3 regions of the Rhodococcus sp. MTM3W5.2 genome follow, and region 2 is predicted to be linked to each of the others. Evidence: riboswitches for the same ligand, from Rfam matches in the RefSeq annotation. Region 2 holds a riboswitch; each other region holds the start of a gene.
The links. Region 2 has a riboswitch for S-adenosylmethionine ahead of BTZ20_RS07500 (bifunctional o-acetylhomoserine/o-acetylserine sulfhydrylase). Riboswitches for the same ligand answer to the same signal wherever they lie in the genome.
Positions count from the first base shown of each region.

Region 1: linked by a shared signal. The riboswitch ahead of BTZ20_RS23525 (aminotransferase class V-fold PLP-dependent enzyme) and the one ahead of BTZ20_RS07500 (bifunctional o-acetylhomoserine/o-acetylserine sulfhydrylase) in region 2 are both predicted to bind S-adenosylmethionine.
Region 3: linked by a shared signal. The riboswitch ahead of BTZ20_RS23770 (AfsA-related hotdog domain-containing protein) and the one ahead of BTZ20_RS07500 (bifunctional o-acetylhomoserine/o-acetylserine sulfhydrylase) in region 2 are both predicted to bind S-adenosylmethionine.

Region 1 covers NZ_CP019572.1:5,154,375-5,161,404, reverse strand. The annotation lists gene BTZ20_RS23540 (oxidoreductase) at 1-566, opposite strand, end outside; gene BTZ20_RS23535 (Glu/Leu/Phe/Val dehydrogenase family protein) at 643-1,716, opposite strand; gene BTZ20_RS23530 (hypothetical protein) at 2,012-2,293, shown strand; SAM riboswitch class IV at 2,428-2,543, shown strand; gene BTZ20_RS23525 (aminotransferase class V-fold PLP-dependent enzyme) at 2,589-3,875, shown strand; gene BTZ20_RS30000 (putative leader peptide) at 3,885-3,977, shown strand; gene BTZ20_RS23520 (LLM class flavin-dependent oxidoreductase) at 4,024-4,659, shown strand; gene BTZ20_RS23515 (winged helix-turn-helix domain-containing protein) at 4,724-5,260, opposite strand; gene dszD (NADH:FMN oxidoreductase DszD) at 5,382-5,933, opposite strand; gene BTZ20_RS29995 (putative leader peptide) at 5,998-6,057, opposite strand; gene BTZ20_RS23505 (YbaK/EbsC family protein) at 6,111-6,584, opposite strand; gene BTZ20_RS23500 (ABC transporter permease) at 6,646-7,030, opposite strand, start outside.
Region 2 covers NZ_CP019572.1:1,630,076-1,637,105, reverse strand. The annotation lists partial or broken gene BTZ20_RS29730 (aromatic amino acid lyase) at 1-314, opposite strand, end outside; partial or broken gene BTZ20_RS29725 (aromatic amino acid lyase) at 343-1,152, opposite strand; gene BTZ20_RS07505 (amino acid permease) at 1,230-2,621, opposite strand; SAM riboswitch class IV at 2,803-2,920, shown strand; partial or broken gene BTZ20_RS07500 (bifunctional o-acetylhomoserine/o-acetylserine sulfhydrylase) at 3,057-4,366, shown strand; gene BTZ20_RS07495 (homoserine O-acetyltransferase MetX) at 4,455-5,546, shown strand; gene BTZ20_RS07490 (homoserine O-acetyltransferase MetX) at 5,854-7,014, shown strand.
Region 3 covers NZ_CP019572.1:5,207,014-5,214,043, forward strand. The annotation lists gene BTZ20_RS23755 (phosphoribosylaminoimidazolecarboxamide formyltransferase) at 1-417, shown strand, start outside; gene BTZ20_RS28680 (hypothetical protein) at 519-899, opposite strand; gene BTZ20_RS28685 (hypothetical protein) at 842-1,378, opposite strand; gene BTZ20_RS23765 (HAD family hydrolase) at 1,375-2,121, opposite strand; gene BTZ20_RS23770 (AfsA-related hotdog domain-containing protein) at 2,118-2,936, opposite strand; SAM riboswitch class IV at 2,959-3,070, opposite strand; partial or broken gene BTZ20_RS23775 (Rv3654c family TadE-like protein) at 3,298-3,495, opposite strand; gene BTZ20_RS23780 (TadE family type IV pilus minor pilin) at 3,537-3,890, opposite strand; gene BTZ20_RS23785 (DUF4244 domain-containing protein) at 3,905-4,108, opposite strand; gene BTZ20_RS23790 (type II secretion system F family protein) at 4,181-4,765, opposite strand; gene BTZ20_RS23795 (type II secretion system F family protein) at 4,762-5,544, opposite strand; gene BTZ20_RS23800 (TadA family conjugal transfer-associated ATPase) at 5,541-6,731, opposite strand; gene ssd (septum site-determining protein Ssd) at 6,728-7,030, opposite strand, start outside.

The DNA of each region.
Region 1 (7,030 bases), 2.1 Mb from region 2:
CCGCCGTAATGCGCGATGCTCGCCAGGGTGACCACCCGCGGTGCCTCCGCCCGCAGGAGCAGCGGCAGCATCGCGTCGGTCAGCGCGAAATGGCCGAGATGGTTGGTGCCGAACTGGGTCTCGAAACCGTCGGCCGTCGTGCCCTGCGGGATCGCCATCACCCCGGCGTTGTTGACGAGCACATCGACGGACCCCACCGCCGCCGCGGTCTCCTCGGCCGCCGCCCGGACCGAGGCCAGGTCCGCCAGGTCGAGCCGGACCAGCACGTGTTCGGCCGTCGATCCGGCGGCGCGACCCGCCGCCCGGACCGATTCCAGCGCGCTCGCGGCGCGCTCGAGGTCGCGGCAGGCCAATACCACCCCGGCTCCCGCTCCCGCGAGCGCGGTCACGGCCTGCAGCCCGAGGCCGTTGTTGGCGCCGGTGACCATGATCGTCCGGCCGCGCTGGTCGGGCAGGTCCGCGACCCCGAACCGCGGCTTCACGAGCGGCGGCCGGGCCGCGCGCCCGGCGTCGATGACCGGGCCGGGGTCCTGTCGGTGGGATGCGGGCGGCTCGGATTCGGGCATGGCTTCTCCAGACGTTGCGGCGCGGTCCTCGTGCCCGACCCTACGGCCGCCCGCGCCACCACGCCCGGAGATGCGCTCAGCCGCGACCGAGTCGCTCGTCCGCGGCCGCGTGTGCGGCGGCCAGCGGGGTGATGCCCGCGCGCTCTGCCCGGTCGAACAGCTCGCCGAGGGTGCTGCCGATGAGGTTCACCCGGGCCAGGACCTCGTCGTAGCCCCGGTTCTCGCCGTCGGCCAGGATCGCGAACAGGGCGCCGCCCGCATTGGCGACGAAGTCGGGTGCCCACAGGATCCCCCTTGCGGCCAGGCGATCCGCGCCGTCCGGTCGTGCGAGCTGATTGTTCGCCGGACCCACGACAGCGCGGCAGTCGAGGCCGTCGATCACCTCGTCGGTGAGCACGCCGCCGACACCGGCAGGGACGAAGAGGTCCGCGGGCACGGCGGGGGCGTCCTCGGGCCGGACCCAGCGGGCGCCGAGCTCCTCGGCCAGCGCCTGCTTGCCGAGGTCGATGTCGCTGACGGTGAGAACGGCGCCCTCCGCGGCGAGCGTGCGTGCCAGCCGGGAGCCGACCTGCCCGAGCCCGCTGATCGTGACCCTCATGCCCGCAAGGCCGGAGCCGGGGAAGGCGCGATCGACCGTCGCGCGCAGGGCCGAGTAGACGCCGACCGCGGTGGGCTCGGCCGGTTCGCCGATCCCGCCCGCGGCGGTGGGCAGGCCGAAGACGTGCGCGGTCCGTTCCCGGACGATCTGCATGTCGGCCGCGCTGGTGCCGACATCCTCGGCGGTCCGGTAGCTGCCGCCGAGTCCGTCGACGATGTCGGCCAGGTCGAGCATGGCCGCGCGGCGCCGGTCCCCGTCGAGGACCTCGCCCGGCGCCAGGGCGATCACGGACTTGCCGCCGCCGGTGTCCAGGCCCGCGACCGCACACTTGAGGGTCATCGCGGCGGACAACCGGAGCGCGTCCTGCATGCCGTCCTGCCAGTCCGGGTACTGCCACACCCGGCAGCCGCCGAGCGCGGGTCCCAGCCGGGTGGAGTGCACGGCGACGGTGATCGGGAGGCCCGAGCGCGCACCGGCCTCGAGGGCGACGTGTTCGTGGTCGAAACCGCCGTGCGGGGTGCGGGTGACGGGTCGGGCTTCCAGGGTGGTCATCGTTGACGTCCTTCCGATAGCTGGGCTGGGTGGCGCTCAGTGCAGTGTCGAGGTGTGCTGTGTGTCGCCACTACAGTCGATATGGCTGGCAGAACAGTCAATAGTGAGATTTCTGGCTGATCACTGCGATCAGTAGGCGGTGGTGACTCGGGTCACTGGTGTGACGTAGCGCTCAGTTGTCCACCGATCGGCGGACCCGAGGTTCCACCGGCGGACCCGCCGATCGGCGGACAGACACGAGCGGCGCCCCCGACGAGAGTTGATTGCGTACCCGAACCCCAGGAAAGGGAATCGCATGACGACAACACAGGCGCCGCCGCAGCTCCGGCGGGTTCTGTTCATCGGAACCCCGGCGGCCTTCGTCGAGACCGAGCGGTGGGTCGCGGCGCACGGTCTGGAGTCCACGCGGACGCTCGGCGACGACCTGCTCGTCGCGATCGCCACCGAGGACGTGCTCGACGGGATCTGCTCGGCCGCCGACGCGGCGGCGGTGCAGCACGTGCGCGCGCTGGGGGTGCCGTGCATTGGGGTGGCTCCCACCGTGCCGGTGCTGTCCCTCGCGGCCTATTTGATCTGACCCAAAGGGGCTGCACACCAAGGTATTCCATTCGAAACAGAAGAAGCCATCGGGCGTCAGGGGCCGGCTCGCGGATCACGCGAGCCGGTCCTTGCTGTTGACAAGCCGCAGCCCGGGCTGCCATCCTCGCCGTAGGTCATGAGTGCCAGCAGATAGCCCCGGCTTGCTGGCCGGCAACCCTCCACCGCGGTGGGGTGCCCCGGGTGACGACCTGGCTGCGGTCCAACACCGGACCCGGCAAGCGCGGGCTCGTTGTCTTCCACAAGCACACGGGTCCCTGACCGAGGGATGTCTGATGACTGCTGTTCTCACCGCCACCGCCACCGCCACTGCCACCGCCGTTCGCTTCGCCGAGCGCTGCACCGACCGGCCGTTCGCCGAGGTCTCCGGGGCCGACCTGGCCGTCCCGCTGTCCGGAGGCGGGACCTGCACCTACGCGAACTTCGACTACGCGGCCAGCGCGCCTGCGTTGGCTCAGGTCACCGCGCGGGTGCAGGAGCTGTTGCCCTACTACGCCAGCGTGCACCGGGGTGCCGGGTACGCCTCGCAGGTGTCCACCGCCAGCTATGAGGGAGCCCGCGACGTGGTCGCCGGTTTCGTCGGGGCCCGGTCGGACGACGTGGTGGTGTTCACCAGGAACACCACCGACTCGCTGAACCTGCTCGCCGGCTGTGTGCCCGGTGAGACCGTCGTCCTCGACATCGAGCACCATGCAAATCTGTTGCCCTGGAAGAAGAACGGAGCGCGGGTCGTCCGGTCCGCGGACACCGTAGCCGAGACGGTGGAGCGGATCGTCGCCGAACTGTGCAGCAAGCCTGCCGCGCTGCTCGCCGTCACCGGCGCCTCCAATGTCACCGGCGAGGTACTGCCGATCGCCCGGCTCGCCGAGGTCGCGCACGCCTGCGGGGCGCGGATCCTCGTCGACGGCGCCCAGTTGCTGCCGCACCGGCGGGTGGACATCGCCTCGCTCGGCGTCGACTACCTGGCCTTCTCGGGGCACAAGCTGTACGCGCCGTTCGGGGCGGGCGCACTCATCGGCAGGCGGGACTGGCTGGACGCCGCCGAGCCGTACCTGGTCGGCGGCGGCGCCACCCGCGACGTCTCGGCGGAGGGTGTCGACTGGGCGCAGGCCCCGCAGCGGCACGAGGCGGGCACCCCCAACGTGCTCGGCGTCGCGGCGCTCGCGGCGGCCTGCACGGCGTTGGCCGGACTCGACGCGGAGGCGTCCGAGCTGCACGAGCGTGCCCTGTGCGCTCGGCTCGTCGACGGGCTGCGCGGCATCGACGGCGTCGAGCTGCTCCGGATCTGGTCCGACTCGCCGGATTCGGTCGGCATAGTCACCTTTGCCGTCGACGGATTCGCGCCCCGCGAGGTGGCGAGCTACCTCTCGGACCGGCACGGCATCGGGGTGCGCGACGGCCGGTTCTGCGCGCACCCGCTGCTGGCCCGGCTCGGCAGGCCGGACGGTGCGGTCCGGGCGAGCCTCGGCCTTGGCAGCCACGCCGCCGACGTGGACCGGCTGGTCGCGGCGCTGCGGGAACTGGTGGACGGCCGCCGCCCCGCCACGGGCCTCGCCGGGTAAACTCGCGCCATGGCACCCCTGACGACCGTGGCGACTGACGCCCGGTGGTGCCGTCGGCATGTGGATCTCTGCCGTACCGCGTCGGGCATGTGTCTGGGCTGAGCTCGCCCCCAGCTCACCAGCTCGCACGCATCTCTCGAGGAGACCCATGTCCATCGATTCGTCTTTCCGTACCCGGCCGCTGCATGTCGCGGTCGAATTGTCCGGCGCCGGTCACCACCCGGCGTCCGCGGCGCACACCGACTTCCGGATCCCGCTCGGGCTCACCGACTACTGGGTGGACCTGACCGCACCCGCGGACCCCGACGCGCAGCTCGACCTGGCCGCGGTTCCCGGCACCGTCGTCCGCATCCGAGCGCACGACCTCCGCGGTGCACAGCAACAGCGTGACAGGATCCGGGCAGACGCCGCGGCCGATGGCCGGGACCCGGACTCGGTCACGGTGCTGCTCGACGTCGAGGTGCTCCTCGGCGATGATTCGCGTTCCGCGCGAAGAGAACTGGCTCTGCTCGACGGTGGGCTCCTGGATGTGCGGGTGCCCGACTCGATCTCCTACGTCGGGACGGCATCCGGTCTGGCCGGGCTCATCGCCGACATCCGCGCGGCGGGCGTCGCCGACGGGGTGACCCTGCTGCCGCTGGTCCTGCCCCGCGTGCTGGACCGCGTGGTGGACGACGTGCTGCCACTGCTGCACGAGCGCGGCGTCACCCGCCCGTCGGCGGCGCTCGGCGAGGTGCTCGGGCAGTTCGGGTTGACCTCCGGCAGAAGCATTCTCGCGTCATAGCGGGCATCCGACGGCGGGAGCCATCGTCCGGTCACGCCGGTCGATGGCTCCCGCCGTTTGCCGGTCAGGCCGCCGCGGTTTCCGTGATGATGCGGACCCGGGGGTCGGGATCGAAGCGGTAGCCGGTGCCGCGGACGGTGGACACCAGCCAGCCGTAACGCCCGAGCTTCATCCGGACCCGGGAGACGTGGACGTCCACGCTGCGACCCGCCCGCTCGCGCTCGCCGAGGGTGCCGCTCAGCTCGAGCAGCCGACGCCTGGAGACCACCACCCGCGGCCGCCGGGCCAGGTGGGAGAGGATCTCGAACTCGGTGTGGCTCAACGAGACCGGCTCGCCGCGGGTGAACACCTGCCGGGCCGGGAGATCGATGACCAGCGGAGCGTCGATGGCCGTCGGCTTCGGGAGAGCGGCGGCAGGCGCAGGCGCGGTGTCCATCCGGGCCCGGGTGCTGACGCCGGGGAGGAGCTCCTGCGCGGTCGCGCGGAGTGCGTTTGCGAGGGCGACCAGCTGCTGCCGGTCGGTGGATCCGGTGTTGCTGAACTGCAGGGTGAGGATCAGGTCGGGATTCGAATCCCGCTGTCCCAGTGCGGAATCAACCATGGGTAACTCCCAGTTTTGAGTGTGTTGGTGTGCGCCGGTCGTGGTCAACGACAGCTGCGACACTCACTCCGAACGGGGGAGGTGACGGTGGGGGTGGGCATGGTGATGTTCGCCGCCGGGATCATTCGCCGAGCGGGGTCGGGCGGAAGTACCGGCCGTCGTGGTACAGCAGGGGAGCCGCTGCTGCCTCCGCGTCGTCCTCGTCGTGCACGCGCGTGACCAGCCCGATCACCAGCGTGTGGTCGCCGATCGGGATGAGCTGGTGGACGGTGGTGCGCAACCAGATCGGGGTGCCGTGCAGCACCGGCTCGCCGGTTTCGAGGCGCTTCCACAACGATTCGTCCGCGAAGCGCTGGTCGGCGCTGCGCGAGAACCGCTGGGCGAGATGCTGCTGGTGTTCGCCGAGCAGGTGGATCACCAGCGAGTCCGCTGCGTGCAGCGCCTTGATGCTCGAGGAGTTGTGCGCGATGTTGAACGAGACCAGCGGCGGGTCCAGCGAGATCGACGCGAAGGAGGTGGCGGTGAAGCCGACCGGGCCAGCCCCGGCGTCGAGCGTGACGATGGTGACGCCCGCCGGGTAACGGCGCATCGCCGCCCGGTACTGGTCGGCGGTGATGCCGATCGGGTCCTCGGGGGTGGCCGCGTTGGGCAGGTTCTCGAGTGGCTGTGACAACGGATTCTCCGGATCTTCGGCTGCGTGAGAAGCACGCACTACGGGTGCGTGCCGACGAGTCGGATCAGCGCGGACACCGGCTCGCGGAGGTGCGGCACAGGTCGACGTGTCGTCGGCTCCACACTCCGTCAGTCACTTCGCCTCCAGGGATCTGTTTCGCCCACTATAAGACCCGGGTCAGTCGACGTCGATGGCCAGCCCGGCCGTGATGCGGAGCAGCTCGGAGAAGGTGGTGCGGAACACGGTCGCGGGATGGCCGGCAGCCGCCCACAGTTCGGGGTATTGCGCGAGCGCCGCGTCCACGTACGTGGGCAGGTTCGTCGGGTGCCCCACCGGGGCGACGCCGCCGATCGGCTGGCCCGTCACCTCCCGGACCGTGTCGGCGGGTGCCCGGGTCAAGGTGCCCTCGAGTCTCTTGCCGGTGTGCTCGATGTCGACCCTGTGGGCGCCGGAGACCAGCAGCAGGATCGGGTCGTCGTCGAGCAGGAACACCAGTGACTTCGTGATCGCGCCGACATCGACCCCCAGCGCGGCGGCGGCCGCCTCCGCGGTGTGGGTCGACTCGTCCTGGGTGACCACCACGCCGTGATGGCCACGGGAGATCAGGACGCGCGCGACGTGGGCGGCGTTCGGGTGCAGGAGCCTGGCCATGCCCCACAGTAGGACCGGCGCGGCGGCCGCGCACGGCATCCGGGCCGACGTGTCGCGGCCCTCACGCCGTTGCGGCCGCGCGCCCGGTGTTCCTGGCGGCGAAGCCGAGCATCAGCGCGACCCCGACCACGGTGTAGATGGCGAGCGTGACGATCGGCTGACCGACTCCGGTGCCCTGGAAGTACACGATCGACCGCACGCCCTCGGTGCCTGCCCCTGGGGTGATCCAGCGCCCGATGGCGGCGTAGAAGCCCGGCAGCACGTTGGACCCGAAAGCGCCTCCTGCGCTCGGATTCCCGAGCACGACGAAGATCAGGATCGCCAGCGGCACCGCCAGGATCCCGACGGCCGCCCGCAGCCCCATGGTGAAGATGCCCGTCGCGAAGACCACGCCTGCACCCAGCAGTGAGAGCGGCAGCAGGTGGCCGGTGAAGGTGCCGAGCAGG
Region 2 (7,030 bases):
GCTGTCCACCCCGGGTCGGCGGCCAGGAACGGGGGCAGGCCGTGGCTGCGCGCGGTGTCGAGGAACCGATCGGTTCGGCGTTCGCTCATGCCCGCCACATCCGCGACGACGATGGCGAGGAAGTCCAGCACGTATGCCACCGGTGCGCCGTGAAAGTTGCCGTTCGACTCGACCCGGCCGTCGAGGGTCACCACCGGGTTGTCGATGGCACTCGCGAGCTCGCACGCCGCGACCCGTTCGGCGTGCGCGAGGGTGTCCCGGGCAGCGCCCGCGACCTGTGGCGCGCACCGCAGCGAGTAGGCGTCCTGGACCAAGGGCAGTCGGGGTGGCGTGACTGGCGACGATCTCCGAGCCCGCCAGCAGCCGGACCATGTTCGCCGCCGCCGCGGCCTGCCCGGGATGCGGGCGCAACGCCTGGAGATCGGCGGCGAACACGCGGTCCGTGCCCATCAGCCCCTCGACGCTCATCGCCGCCGTGATGTCGGCCAGCGGCAACAACCGGCGCAGGTCGTCGCAGGCGAGCACCAGCATGCCGAGCATCCCGTCGGTGCCGTTGATGAGCGCGAGGCCCTCCTTCTCCTCGAGGACCAGCGGGTAGATCCCCGCCGCGGCCAGCGCGTCGGCGGCAGGCAACTGCTCCCCCGCGGCGTCTCGGACCAGGCCCTCCCCTGTCACCGCGAGCGCCGTGTGCGCGAGCGGCGCGAGGTCGCCCGAGCAGCCGAGGCTGCCGAATTCGGGGACCACGGGCGTGATCCCGGCCGACAGCAACGCGGCATAGGTGTGCGCCACCGCGGGTCGTGCGCCGGTGCGACCGGTCGCCAGCGTGGCCAGGCGCAGCAGCATCATCGCGCGCACCACCTCGCGTTCGACCTCCGGTCCGCTCCCCGCGGCGTGCGAACGGATCAGGCTGCGTTGTAGCTGGGCCCGCAGCTCCGGCGGGATGTGCCGGGTGGCCAGCGCGCCGAAACCGGTGGACACTCCGTACACCGGACCGAAGTCCCGCGCGAGCGCCTCGATGTGCGCCCTGGTCGACGCCATGGCCGAAACGGCCTGATCCGACAGTCCCACCGCAGCGCCGGAACGGGCCACACGCAGCACCTGTCCCGGCGTCAGGGGGCCGACGCCGACCAAGACCGGTCCGTGACTGTCCACCGCGGGCTCCTCCGTCGGGAAGCGAGCTGCTGCTCACATCCTCCCGCCGAATCGGGCGCGGCGCGGGGGAATCGCCGTCAGGACGGCTGATGCACGAGTTCCGGCTCCGATTCCGGCTGCGGACGGACGAAGCGGACGTAGGCGAGGGTGAGCAGGATCAGCCACACGGCCCCGACCACCAGCGCCACCCTGGTGTCCGCGGAGAAGGCGAGGACGACGATCACGAAGACCAGGAAGGCGATCGCCAACATCTGCCCGTACGGCCAGAACGGCACAGGGAACTTCAGCTCCGCCGTCTCCTCCGCGCTCATCCGGCGCCGCGACCGGTACTGCGACAGCAGGATCATCAGCCAGACGAAGATCGTGGCGAAGGTGGCGATGGAGGCGATCACGAGGAAGACGGACTCCGGGATCGCGTAGTTCAGCAGCACCCCGACCAGCAGGGCCACGGTCATGATGACCACCGTCATCCACGGCACGCCGTTGCGCGAGACCCGCCGCATGATCGCGGGCGCCTGCCCGCGTTCGGCCATGCCGAACATCATCCGGCCCGCGCCGAAGATGTCGCTGTTGATCGCGGACAGCGCCGCCGTGATCACCACGATGTTCAGCACGGTCGCGGCGGGCCCGATGCCGAGGCCCTCGAAGATCTGAACGAAGGGGCTGCCGTCGGTGCCGATGCTCTGCCACGGGTTGATCGCCATGATGACGGCGAGGGTCAGCACGTAGAACAGCATGATCCGGATCGGCACCGTGTTGACCGCGCGGGGGATGGTCCGCTCGGGATCCTGCGCCTCGCCCGCCGTGACACCGATGATCTCGGTCCCGCCGAAGGCGAAGACGACGATCGCGAAGCAACCGACGAAGCCGCCGAAGCCGGTCGCGAAGAACCCGCCCTCGGACCACAGCTGGCTGATCCCCGTGCTGGTGTCGTGGATCCCGAAACCGAAGATCAGGATCGCGACACCCGCGGCGATCATCGCCACGATCGCCGCGACCTTGATCAACGTGAACCAGAACTCGAGCTCGCCGAACACCTTGACGCTGAGCAGGTTGATCGCGCCGATGAAGAAGACGATCGCCAGTACCCAGATCCACCGCGGCACGTCGGGGAACCAGAACCCCATGTAGACGCCGAATGCTGTCACGTCCGCGAGGCAGACGACGATCATCTCGAAGGTGTAGGTCCAGCCGGTCATGAACCCGGCGAGCGGCCCGAGGTGCTTGCTCGCGTACTCGCCGAAGGAGCCCGACACCGGGTTACTCACGGCCATCTCGCCGAGGGCGCGAAGCACGATGTACACCGCCAGGCCACCGATGAGGTAGGCCAGCAACACCGACGGACCGGCCTGTTGGATCGCCGCGGCGGAGCCGTAGAAGAGTCCCGTCCCGATCGCGGAGCCGAGTGCGATGAACCGGATGTGCCGGGCGGTGAGACCTCGGGTCAGCGCCGTGGCGGCGGCTTTCACTATCGGTCTCCCTGCGAGGTACTCGAATACTCGGGCGATGCCAAGAACTTGATGATTGCGACCAGGAGCCTAGCCCTGTAATGCAGGTCACCCGCCGTCGCCGGGTCCCGCAGGGGCCTCGGTCACACCGAAACGCCGCCCTAGCTATCAACCCTTCGATCCGAGCCGCTAATATCGGGGCGGTCATGAGTACCAGCATCAAGCCCCGGCTAGCTGGTCGGCAACCCTCCATCCGCGGTGGGGTGCCCCGGGTGATGACCGGGTTGTCCGAGAAACAGTTCGGATGACAAGCGCGGGTCCGTCGGGACGGACCCACAAACCGGGCCACGACCCACCGGAGGTTCACCATGTGTTGTTGTCGCAGATAGGACCCACTCTTGCCCCCTGGCGCCTGAGCTGCGCCGATCTCCCCCAATTTCTTGGAGTAGACAACACATGAGCGAGAACACCCCCGTCACCGACCCGACCGCGGCCTGGAGCTTCGAGACCAAGCAGATCCACGCGGGCCAGACGTCCGACGCGACCACCAACGCCCGGGCTCTGCCGATCTACCAGACCACCTCGTACACGTTCAACAACACCGACCACGCGGCGGCGCTGTTCGGACTCGCCGAGCCGGGCAACATCTACACCCGGATCATGAACCCCACCCAGGACGCGGTCGAGCAGCGGATCGCCGCGCTCGAGGGGGTGTCGCGGCGCTCCTGCTGGCCTCGGGTCAGGCCGCCGAGACCTTCGCCATCCTCAACCTGGCCGAGGCAGGCGACCACATCGTCTCCAGCCCGCGCCTGTACGGCGGCACCTACAACCTCTTCCACTACACGCTGCCCAAGCTCGGCATCACGGTCAGCTTCGTGGAGGACCCCGACAACCTCGAGCAGTGGCGTGCGGCCATCCAGCCGAACACCAAGGCCTTCTTCGGCGAGACCATCTCCAACCCGAAGAACGACGTCTTCGACATCCCCGGCGTCTCGGCGGTCGCGCACGAGAACGGCATCCCGCTGATCGTGGACAACACGGTCGCCACCCCGTACCTGATCCGGCCGCTCGAGCACGGCGCGGACATCGTGGTGCACTCGGCGACCAAGTACCTCGGCGGGCACGGCACGGCGATCGCGGGCGTCATCGTCGACGGCGGCAACTTCGACTGGACCCAGGGCAGGCACACGAACTTCACCACGCCCGATCCCAGCTACCACGGCGCGGTGTTCGCCGACCTCGGCGCGCCCGCATTCGCGCTCAAGGCCCGCGTGCAGCTCCTGCGCGACGTGGGCGCAGCGGTCTCGCCCTTCAATGCCTTCCTCATCAGCCAGGGCCTGGAGACGCTGAGCCTGCGCATCGAGCGACACGTCGAGAACGCCCAGCGGGTCGCCGAGTTCCTGCAGGCCCGGCCCGAGGTCACCTCGGTCGCCTACGCCGGCCTGCCCTCCTCGCCCTGGTACGAGCGCGGCCAGAAGCTCGCACCGAAGGGCGCGGGCGCGATCGTGGCGTTCGAGCTGGCCGGCGGGGTCGACGCGGGCAAGAACTTCGTCAACGCCCTCACCCTGCACAGCCACGTCGCCAACATCGGCGACGTGCGTTCGCTCGTCATCCACCCCGCCTCCACGACGCACTCGCAGCTGACCGCCGAGGAGCAGCTGGCGTCGGGCGTGACCCCCGGCCTGGTGCGGCTCGCCGTCGGCATCGAGGGCATCGACGACATCATCGCCGATCTCGAGGCCGGTCTCGCGGCGGCGGCATCTTGACAGTGCGCTCCGAGTCAGACGCCCGTTCGGCGCGGCCTCCGCGGGGGCCCTACCGGCCCTCGCGGGGTTCCCGCCGCCGAACGGGCGGTTGACGGGCATCGGTATCGGCGCTCTCCGACTGGAGAGCGGCGTCGTCCTGCCCGATGTCACCCTCGCCGTGCAGGCCTGGGGTGAGCCGAACGCCGACCTCGACAACATCGTGCTCGTCGAGCACGCGCTGACCGGCGACTCGCACGTCTCCGGTCCCGTCGACGACGAGCACCCGTCGCCGGGCTGGTGGAACGGGATGATCGGCCCCGGCGCGCCCATCGACACCAACGAATGGTGCGTACTGGCCACCAACGTCCTCGGCGGCTGCCGTGGCACGACCGGGCCCGCCTCGCTCGACCCGGACGGCCGGGCCTGGGGATCACGCTTTCCGGAGATCTCGATCCGCGACCAGGTCGAGGCGGAACTCGCGCTGGCAGACGCGCTGGGCATCGACCGGTTCGCTGCGGTGGTCGGCGGCTCGATGGGCGGCATGCGGACCCTCGAATGGACTGTCGGCCACCCCGACCGCGTCCGGTCCGCCCTGATCCTCGCGGTCGGGGCACGGGCGACCGCAGACCAGATCGGCACCCAGACCACCCAGATCGCCGCGATCACCGCCGACCCCGACTGGCAGGGCGGCGACTATCACGGCACGGGACGGGTGCCACGCGCCGGACTCGGGATCGCCCGACGGATCGCGCACCTGACCTACCGCACCGAGGACGAACTCGACACCCGGTTCGGCAACGCCCCGCAACCAGGCGAGGACACCTGGCAGGGCGGCCGGTACGCGGTGGAGAGCTACCTCGAGCACCAGGCCGAAAAGCTGGTCACCCGCTTCGACCCCGGCACCTACGTGCTGCTCACCGAGGCGATGAACCGTCACGACGTCGGTCGTGGCCGCGGCGGCATCGAGGCCGCCCTGGCCTCCACACCCGTCCCGGTGATCGTCGGCGGCGTCGACTCCGACCGGCTCTACCCACTGCGCCAGCAGGAGGAACTCGCCGAGCATCTGCCCGGGTGCGACGGGCTGCGCGTGGTGAACTCCCGATACGGCCACGACGGCTTCCTCACCGAGGCCGAATGGGTCACCAAGCTGCTCGGCGAGACCATGGCGCTGGCCCGGGCGGGCCGTAGCTCCGCCCGGTAGGTCGAATCTCACAGGGCCGAGACGGATGGACTGTCGGCCACCTCACCGCGGCGACGTACCGTCACGACGTCGGTCACGGCCGTGACGGCATCGAGGCCGAATGGGTCACCAAGCTACTCCGCGAGACCGCGGGATCTGGCCAAAATCGACAGCATCGGGGCCGCGGCCGGGCAACCCGGATCAGAGCAGCGAAAAGTTTTCGGATTGCCCTCATCCTGGACGCTTGATCGATAACATTCCCGCCGTGTCAACACCAACGATCAACCTCAGCACCCCCGTCGAGCAGCTCGCGACCGACGCCACCCTGATGGCGGTCACCGCTGAGCCGGTCACCCGCAGCGTCGTCGCGTTTCCGCCGACTGACGGGCGTCTGACCGAGATCCGCATCGGCACGCTCCAGCTCGAGGGCGGTGGCGTCCTACCGGACGTCACCGTCGCCCTGCAGTGTTGGGGCACCCCCAGCCCGGAGCTCGACAACATCGTGCTCGTCGAGCACGCGCTGACCGGCGACTCGCACGTCACAGGCCCCGCCGACGACGAGCACCCGTCGCCGGGCTGGTGGAACGGCATGGTCGGCGCCGATGCCCCCATCGACACCAACGAATGGTGCGTGCTCGCGACCAACGTGCTCGGCGGCTGCCGCGGCACCACCGGGCCGAGCTCGCTCGCACCCGACGGGAAGCCGTGGGGATCACGCTTCCCCCTGATCTCCGTCCGCGACCAGGTCGCGGCGGAGGTCGCCGTGGCCGACGCGCTCGGCATCAGGCAATTCGCCTCCGTCGTCGGCGGGTCGATGGGCGGCATGCGCGTCCTCGAATGGACGATCGGCCACCCCGACCGCATCGGCTCGGCCCTGGCCCTTGCGATCGGCCCGCGCGCGACCGCGGACCAGATCGGCGGCCAGACCACCCAGATCGACGCCATCACCACGGATCCGAACTGGCAGGGCGGCGACTACCACGGCACCGGCAGGAGCCCGGACTCCGGACTGAGCATCGCCCGCCGGTTCGCGCACCTGTCGTACCGCGGCGAGGCCGCCCTCGACCTGCAGTTCGAGAACGCGACCCAGCACGGCGAGGACATCTGGCGCGGCGGCCGGTTCGCGGTGCAGAGCTACCTCGAGTACTGCGCGGACAGGCTGGTGACGACCTTCGACGCCGGCTCCTACGTGGCACTGAGCGAGGCCGTCAGCCGATACGACGTCGGTCGCGGTCGCGGCGGGATCGCGGCCGCGCTCGGCTCGTGCCAGGTCCCCGTGGTCGTCGGCGCCATCGACTCGGACCGGATCATGCCGCTGCGCCAACTCCAGGCCATGGCGGAGCTGCTGCCGGGCTGTGCCGGCCTGCGGGTGGCGCGGTCCGACGCCGGGCACGACGGCTTCCTCACCGAGGTCGACTGGGTCACCTCGCTGGTCGACGAGACCTTGACGCTGGCCAGGGCCAGCAGGGTCAGCACCGCAGTGGCGTGATGCGGTGCTGCCGCCG
Region 3 (7,030 bases), 2.1 Mb from region 2:
CGACTCGCAGGCACGAAAGCCGGCATCTGGTGGCTGCGTCGTCTGCCTGCTATCCAGGCACTCGCATTCGCCGCGGGGACATCCCGACAGGACCGGCTGAACTGGCAAGTCCGCCTTGCTGAGAACGCTGTGACGGACTCCCAGCGAACGGCGCTCACCGCTCAGGTGACCTCGGCCGCGCAGGTCGCAGAGGTGGAGGATGCCGACCGTCTGGGATGGCTCGCTCGACTCACCGATGCCACCCTCGTCTCGGACGGATACATCCCGTTTCGCGACAACATCGACCACGCAAACCGACTCGGGGTGCGCTACATCGTCGAACCCGGCGGCTCCACCCGAACCGGCGAAGTCGTGGATGCATGCCGAGAGCTGGGATTGACCCTCATCCACACCGGAACCCGCTTGTTCCACCACTGATGAGCTTCTCCTCGAGGTAGCAAGACGGCAAGGCCGGCGACACCACCCATTCCACGGTGGTCTCGCCGGCCTACCGTTCGGCCGATGGCATGCGCCCGGGCTCAGGCCCTGGTGGTGAACTCCTCGAAGCCGGGAACCGGGATCTTCAACTGCGCATGGATGTCGCCGCCGAGCCCGAACTGACCGATCGCGCCGCCGTAGTTCTGCTGGTAGCTCTGCCAGAGCACCACAACGCTGACGATGCGATTGGCCCCCGGGCTGTCCGCGGCCGGGAACGCGTTCGGCAGCGAGGCCCGGTACGTCGCGCGACCGTCACGGTCGGTGACGAACACGTTCGGCACCCCCAGTGGCCCGGGGCGCGTCGGCGCGGCCGGGTCCAGGTCCCGCTGGCGCAGCGACATCACGGTGTACAGCGACTCCGGGATCAGGCCCGAGAACTCGAAGAAGAACTCGCCGTGCCTGCCGTCCGCGCTGACCCCCACCCGCACGGTGCCCCGCGCCCGCAGCCAGTCCCGAGGGTGACCGGCTGGGTCAGACGCCTACCGTCCTCGTGCCGGAGGTCCGGGATCGGCGTCTCGTGGAACGCATAGCTGGGCCGCCGGACCTGCGCGGCCTCAGGGACCTGATCGGGCGCGAACACGATCGGATAGTTGTTGGCGGGCAACGGGAGCGGGAGGGTGTGGAGCACCGTCGCCCCGTCCTCCGCCGACAGCTCCGCGCCGAGTTCGCGCACGATCGTGTACGGCTCCACGCCCCCGAACTCGGGAACCGGGGTCGCCGCATCGACGATCGCACTCCCCCAGTCCCGCCTGACGGAGCCGTCGCCGGCGTCCCGGGTGATCCACCCGACCACGACGAAATTGCCTTCGCGGTCGACCGCCTCACTGGGCGGATAGAGCGGGCCCTGCGTGGTGGGGGTGAGCTCGTAGAGCCTGGATTCGGCCGAAACCCGTTCTGTCATCGAAGACCTCGCTGTCCTGTGCTGGTGGCGGCGAGCAGCGGGACGGCTCCGGCCAGACCGGTGGTCGCGCTGCCGAGTACCCGCCACCGATTCCTGGCCGCGTGCGCCCGGAGTACCGGATCGCTGCCCCGGAGCCCCGGGTGCCCGACCGCCTCGAGGAAGGCGAGGTCGCTGTCGTGGTCGCCGTACCCGTAACTGTTCCCGGTGTCGATCCCGAGTTCCTCCAGTACCGAGGTGACCGCCTCCGCCTTCGCCTTCCCGATCATCGGCCGCTCGACCTCACCGGTCAGCACCCCATGGCCGTCGGTGACCGGGCGGCTCGCCACGATCCGGTCGGCGCAGACGGCCTCCCCGATCGGCCCCAGTGCTGGCGCGAACGAGCCCGACAGCAGCACGATCGCGGCACCGGCGTCGCGATGGTCGCGCAGCGCGGCGAGGGTGTCCGCGTAGTACGGGGCGGCGGTGGACTCGAATTCCCGGTACCACCGGCGACCCGATTCCTCCAGCTCGACGAGTGGCACACCCCGAAACGTGCGGTAGTAGCTCCGGTTGACCTCCTCCCGCGGGGCGCCCTCATCCGACGCCCGCCGCAGTGCGGCGAGCAGCCTCGAGTACTCGCTGCCGTCGTCGCCCCGCTCGCGCAGCCAGTGCTCGAGGAACGCGAACATACTCTTGACGGTGATCAGCGTTTCGTCGACGTCGAAGAAGGCGACCTGAACGGGCCGGGAGCCGGTGTGCGTCACGCGGTGACCCCGAGGAAGGCCTCGATGGCCTTCGCCGCCTTGCGCCGCTCGATCTGGCTGATCGTCGAGTTCTCCAGCGCGGCAAACGAGATCGTCGCGGTCGCGACGCTGCGGCCGAACTGGGTCACCTCGATGTCGATCGTGAACTGCAGCTTGGCCGGATCTTGGATCGACACGGCTCCGAACCTTGCACGCAGCGATGCGGGCAACGGGAACAGGAAGGTCTTGAACGACAGATCGATCGAGTTCCACACGACGTAGTAGTGCTGTTCGGGCGAGCGGTTGCCGTACTCGAGCTCGAAGGCCCCGAGGAACAGCTGCCGTGCCGCCTCGACGATCACCAGCCCCTGGACGTGCTCGCCGGTCTGATGATCGATGAGCAGCTCGTTGTCCCCGTCGATCCGGAGGTCGGAGGTGAAGCTCCCGTCCTCGGCGCGCGCCAGATTGGCGATGAGGACGTTGGTCTCCTGGTACTTGTGCACGTGATGGCGCGGCGCAGGGGCGGCGATGTCGCCGAGCAGGCGAACCTCCGCGGCCGGGGCATGGATCGACGCGACGTGCTCGACGTATTCCTTGTCGTGCCGCTTGATCCCCTGCCCGAGCCTGATGGTCAGGTCGGTGCGCACGTTCCTGAACGCGCCGCCGCGCAGTGCGGCGACGAGACCCGACACGGTGTGGACGCGTGTGCCATCGGTGAAGCCACGGAATCGATCGGCGACGACGACCAGATCCGTCAGCGGGATCTCGGGGACGACGACTTCGGCGGCCGGGAGCTGCGGTGAGAGGGCCGCCGGGGCGAGCTGAACTGCGGACATGGGTATCCCCTTCGAGGACTGAATTGAGCGCTTATGGCGTCGGATGACCGCCATCCGGTCGTCACCCGGAGCACCCCGCCGCACTGGAGGGTTGCCGATCAGCGAGCCGGGGCTTGACGCTGATACTCATGACCGTGGACAGAAAATTAGGTCCACCCGAATCGCTCGTCAACCCAACCAACCGATTGGTTGCTGTGAGGTGAGGCTCAAGTTTGCGATCGGGTAAGGGTGTTCGCCGGCGGACGCACCGGGATACGCCGCTACGGGACCGGGCCCGCCCTGGCCGCGGCGACGGCATCACCACCCCGACGGCCGGTAGCGGCAGCCTGACCCCGACGGTCACCACCACGTCCCAGTCCTCGATCCGGCAGTCGCGGACCGTCCCCCGCATCCGCCCGGCGATCGTGGTCGCCTCGGCGCAGGCCGCCTCCGTGCCGCGCTCGAGGGCGGCCGCGGCCGCGAGTGCCGCCAGGTCCGCGGCCGACTGCGCCCGGTGCCGTGCCGACACCGCGGAGCCGAGGTGGATCACCAGGGCCGCAACCGCGATCAGCGCCAGCATCGCCCAGCAGGCGAGGACGGTCGCCGCTCCGCGTTCGCCCCTCACCCGCCGGCTCCCCTCGGCAACGACTCCGATGGCGACCCTGCGGAGCCCGGGTCCTCCACGGCGGCAACCGCTTCCGCGGAGACGTCGAGTGCAGGCAGCAGCGGCACCGCGACCTCGACCGCCGCCGTGGCGAACCCGTCGACCTCCCGCACCGTGATGCGCGCACCCCGCGGAGCCACCCGCTGCGCCGCGGGGATCGCCTCCGCCCGGTCGCCGCGCGCGACGAGCCGGGCCGCCTCCCGCGCGGCGTCCACGCAACGAACATGCGCGGACACCGCGAGAAAGGAACCCAGGCACAGCACCACGACCACCGTGATCGAGGCGATCGCGATCGCGGCCTCTACCGTCACCGCACCGACATCGTTCAGACCGCGGTGTTCAGCGCCTTGTCGATGATCCCGGTCAGCGCCGTCACGATGGAGTCGCCCGTCACCACCGAATACAGCACCGCCCCGAATGCCGCCGCGGCAATAGTGCCGATCGCGTACTCCGCGGTCGACATGCCGTCCTCGGCGGCCGCGGCGAGCAGCAATCGGGTGCGCAGCACACCAATCCCCTTGGTCACCATGATGTTCCCCCCTCTCGATCACCATCGCGGTATCTCCGCGACGGGGTCTGTCGGCCCTTCGGCTGCGCGGGCTCACAGCACACCCCCGCTCAGCACCCGGGTGGCCAGACCGACCACCACCGGGACGATTCCGAGACAGAGGAAGGCCGGGAGGAAGCACAGCCCGAGCGGACCACTGATCAGCACACCCGCCCGCTCCGCCGCGGCCACCGCCCGATCCTCGAGCGCGAGCCTGCGCCGCGCCGCCAACTCGGCCACCGCACCCGCGAAGGCCGCGCCGGACCGCGAGGAGCGGCGAGCCATCCGCGCGAGCCCCTCCGTCTCCGAGTGCGCCGCCGCACGCTCCCAGGCGATCTCGGGCTCCGCGCCGAGGGCCAGCAGGCTCGCGGCCGAGTCGAGCGCGCCGCCCAGCGGCTCCGGAGCGGACACCGCGACCGCCTCCGCCGCGGTGGCGACGGGCATCCCCGACTGCAGGCACGCGGCCAAGAGGTCGAATCCGGCGGCGATCGCCATGGGGTCGGTGGCCTCGCGGTGCCGCGTGTGCTCGATCCGCCCATGGGGTGCCGCCACCGGCCCCCGCAGCCGCGTCGCCGCCGAGCCGGCACCGGGAGCGGCGAGCGCGGCCGCCGCGAACAGCACCGCCACCGCGGCGCTCATCGGGTCACCCGCCCGGTGATGCGGTCCGTCCAGAGCAGGCCGGCGCACACGAACAACGTGCCGAGCACCAGCAGCGTCCCCCCGAGGCCGCCGGACAGCAGGACCCGCAGCGGGCTCGCGCCCATCAACTGGCCCAGCGCGATCCCCAGCAACGGCAGGCAGGCAAGCACCGCTGCCGTGGCCCTTGCCCCCGACAGCCCCGCCTCCACCCGGTCCCGGAACCTGATGCGCCCCACCAGGTCCGCACGGACCGCATCGAGCAGGTCCGCCAGCGCCACGCCGTAGCGATCGGCCACCCGCCATGCCGCCGACACCCGCGCCAACTCGATGTCGATCGCGCTTCCGGCGCCCTGCAATCCGTCGGCGGCGCTGCCCCCGAGCCGGGCGCGGGCCGCGGCGGCCAGGAACGCATCAGCCGCCGCACCACTCGATTCCCTCGCCGCCGTGGTGCAGGCGTTCGCCGGATGGGCGCCAACCCGCAGCTCCCCCGTCGCCGCCTCCAGGCAGCCGAGCAGCCCGCGCAGTTCCGCGTTCCGCGTGCCCTCGCGGCGACGACGTGCGCGTCGATATGCGGTCGTCAGCGCGAGCGCGGCACCCGCACACCCCACCGTCGGCGCGTAGATCATCACGGCGGCAATCGATCCGAGCACAACGGCCGCCCACAACCGGGCATGCCCCCTCGGCCCGGCGCCGCGACGCCGTGGGCTCAGCCTCGCCATCGTCCGGGTGGTCGGCGCGACGACCAGCGCGAGCGCGGAGACCGTCAGCGCCGCGATCACCACGACCCCACCCCGACGCCGCGTCGCTCGAGCAGGTCCGCGAGGCGGTGCGCTCCCGGACAGCTCTCGGCGGTCGGGGTCCATGCCGGCAGCACGCCGACCTGCCCACGCTCGTCCCGATCCAGCACGCCGATCTGAGCGAGCCTGCGCCTGCCGTCCGCCGCACGGTGTACGTGCAGCACCACCTGCACCGCCGCCGCGAGCTGGCTGTGCAGGGCGGCGCGGTCCAGACCGCCGAGCGCTGCCAACGCCTCCAACCGGGCCGGCACCTCCTCCGGCGAGTTCGCGTGCACGGTGCCGGCCCCGCCGTCGTGGCCGGTGTTCAACGCGGTGAGGAGGTCCACCACCTCGCCGCCGCGCACCTCCCCGACCACGATGCGATCCGGCCGCATCCGGAGCGCCTGCCGCACCAGTTGCCGGACCGTCACCTCGCCGACCCCCTCGACGTTCGGCGCGCGGGCGACCAGGCGCACCACGTGCGGGTGAGTCGGTGCCAGCTCGGCCGCGTCCTCCACACAGACGATCCGCTCACGACGGTCGACCTGTGCCAGCAGCGCGGCGAGCAGGGTGGTCTTGCCCGCGCCCGTGCCGCCGACGACCAGGAACGCCAGTCGGGCGGCGACGATCCGCACGAGCAGTTCACGGGCCTCGGTGGGCACCGTGCCGCCCGAGCAGAGCGCGTCGAGACCCTGCGTCGCTGGGCGCAGCACCCGCAACGACACGCAGGTCCCGCCGTACGCGAGCGGGGCGAGCACCGCATGCAACCGGACCCCGAACCCGGCCCCCGCCGCCGCAGGGAGGCGGCCGTCCACCCAGGGCTGGGCGTCGTCGAGTCGCCTGCCCGCCGCCAGCGCGAGGCGCTGCGCCAGCCGCCGCACCGCGGCCTCGTCGGCGAACCGGACCGGTGCGCGCTCGAGACCGGAGCCGCGGTCCACCCAGACCTGGTCCGGCGCGGTGACCAGGACATCGGAGATATCCGGCTGCGCGAGAAGCGGTTCCAGCGCTCCAGCACCGGTGAGTTCGGTCTGCAGCACCTGCAGCGCGTCGAGCAGGTCCGTGTCCCCGAGCACCCCGGAGGCCTCCGCCCGGATCGCGGCGGCCACCATCGCCGGGCTGGGCTGCGCCGACGTCCGCGACAATCGCTCCCTGACCCGGTCCAGGAGTTCTGGCGAGACCAGGGAGCTCACGCGGCCCGCCCCCCGGCACCCGTCCCGAGCACCTCGAGGACCGCCCGCGCGCCCACGGCCAACGGCGATCGCCTGCGCAGCCGCAGGCCGCCGCGCTCGAGGGCAGCCGACAGCCGTGGCTGCGGCCGCATCACCGCGAGCACCGGGAGCCCGAGGAGCTCGCCGACGTCCGTGCCGCGCAGCCCACCGGGCGCCGGACCGCGCACCACCACGCCCACGTTCGGATTCCTGGTGCGTGCCGCGGCCACCACGGATTCGGCTGCCGCCGCCGACCGCACCTGGGCGGGCACGACGACCGC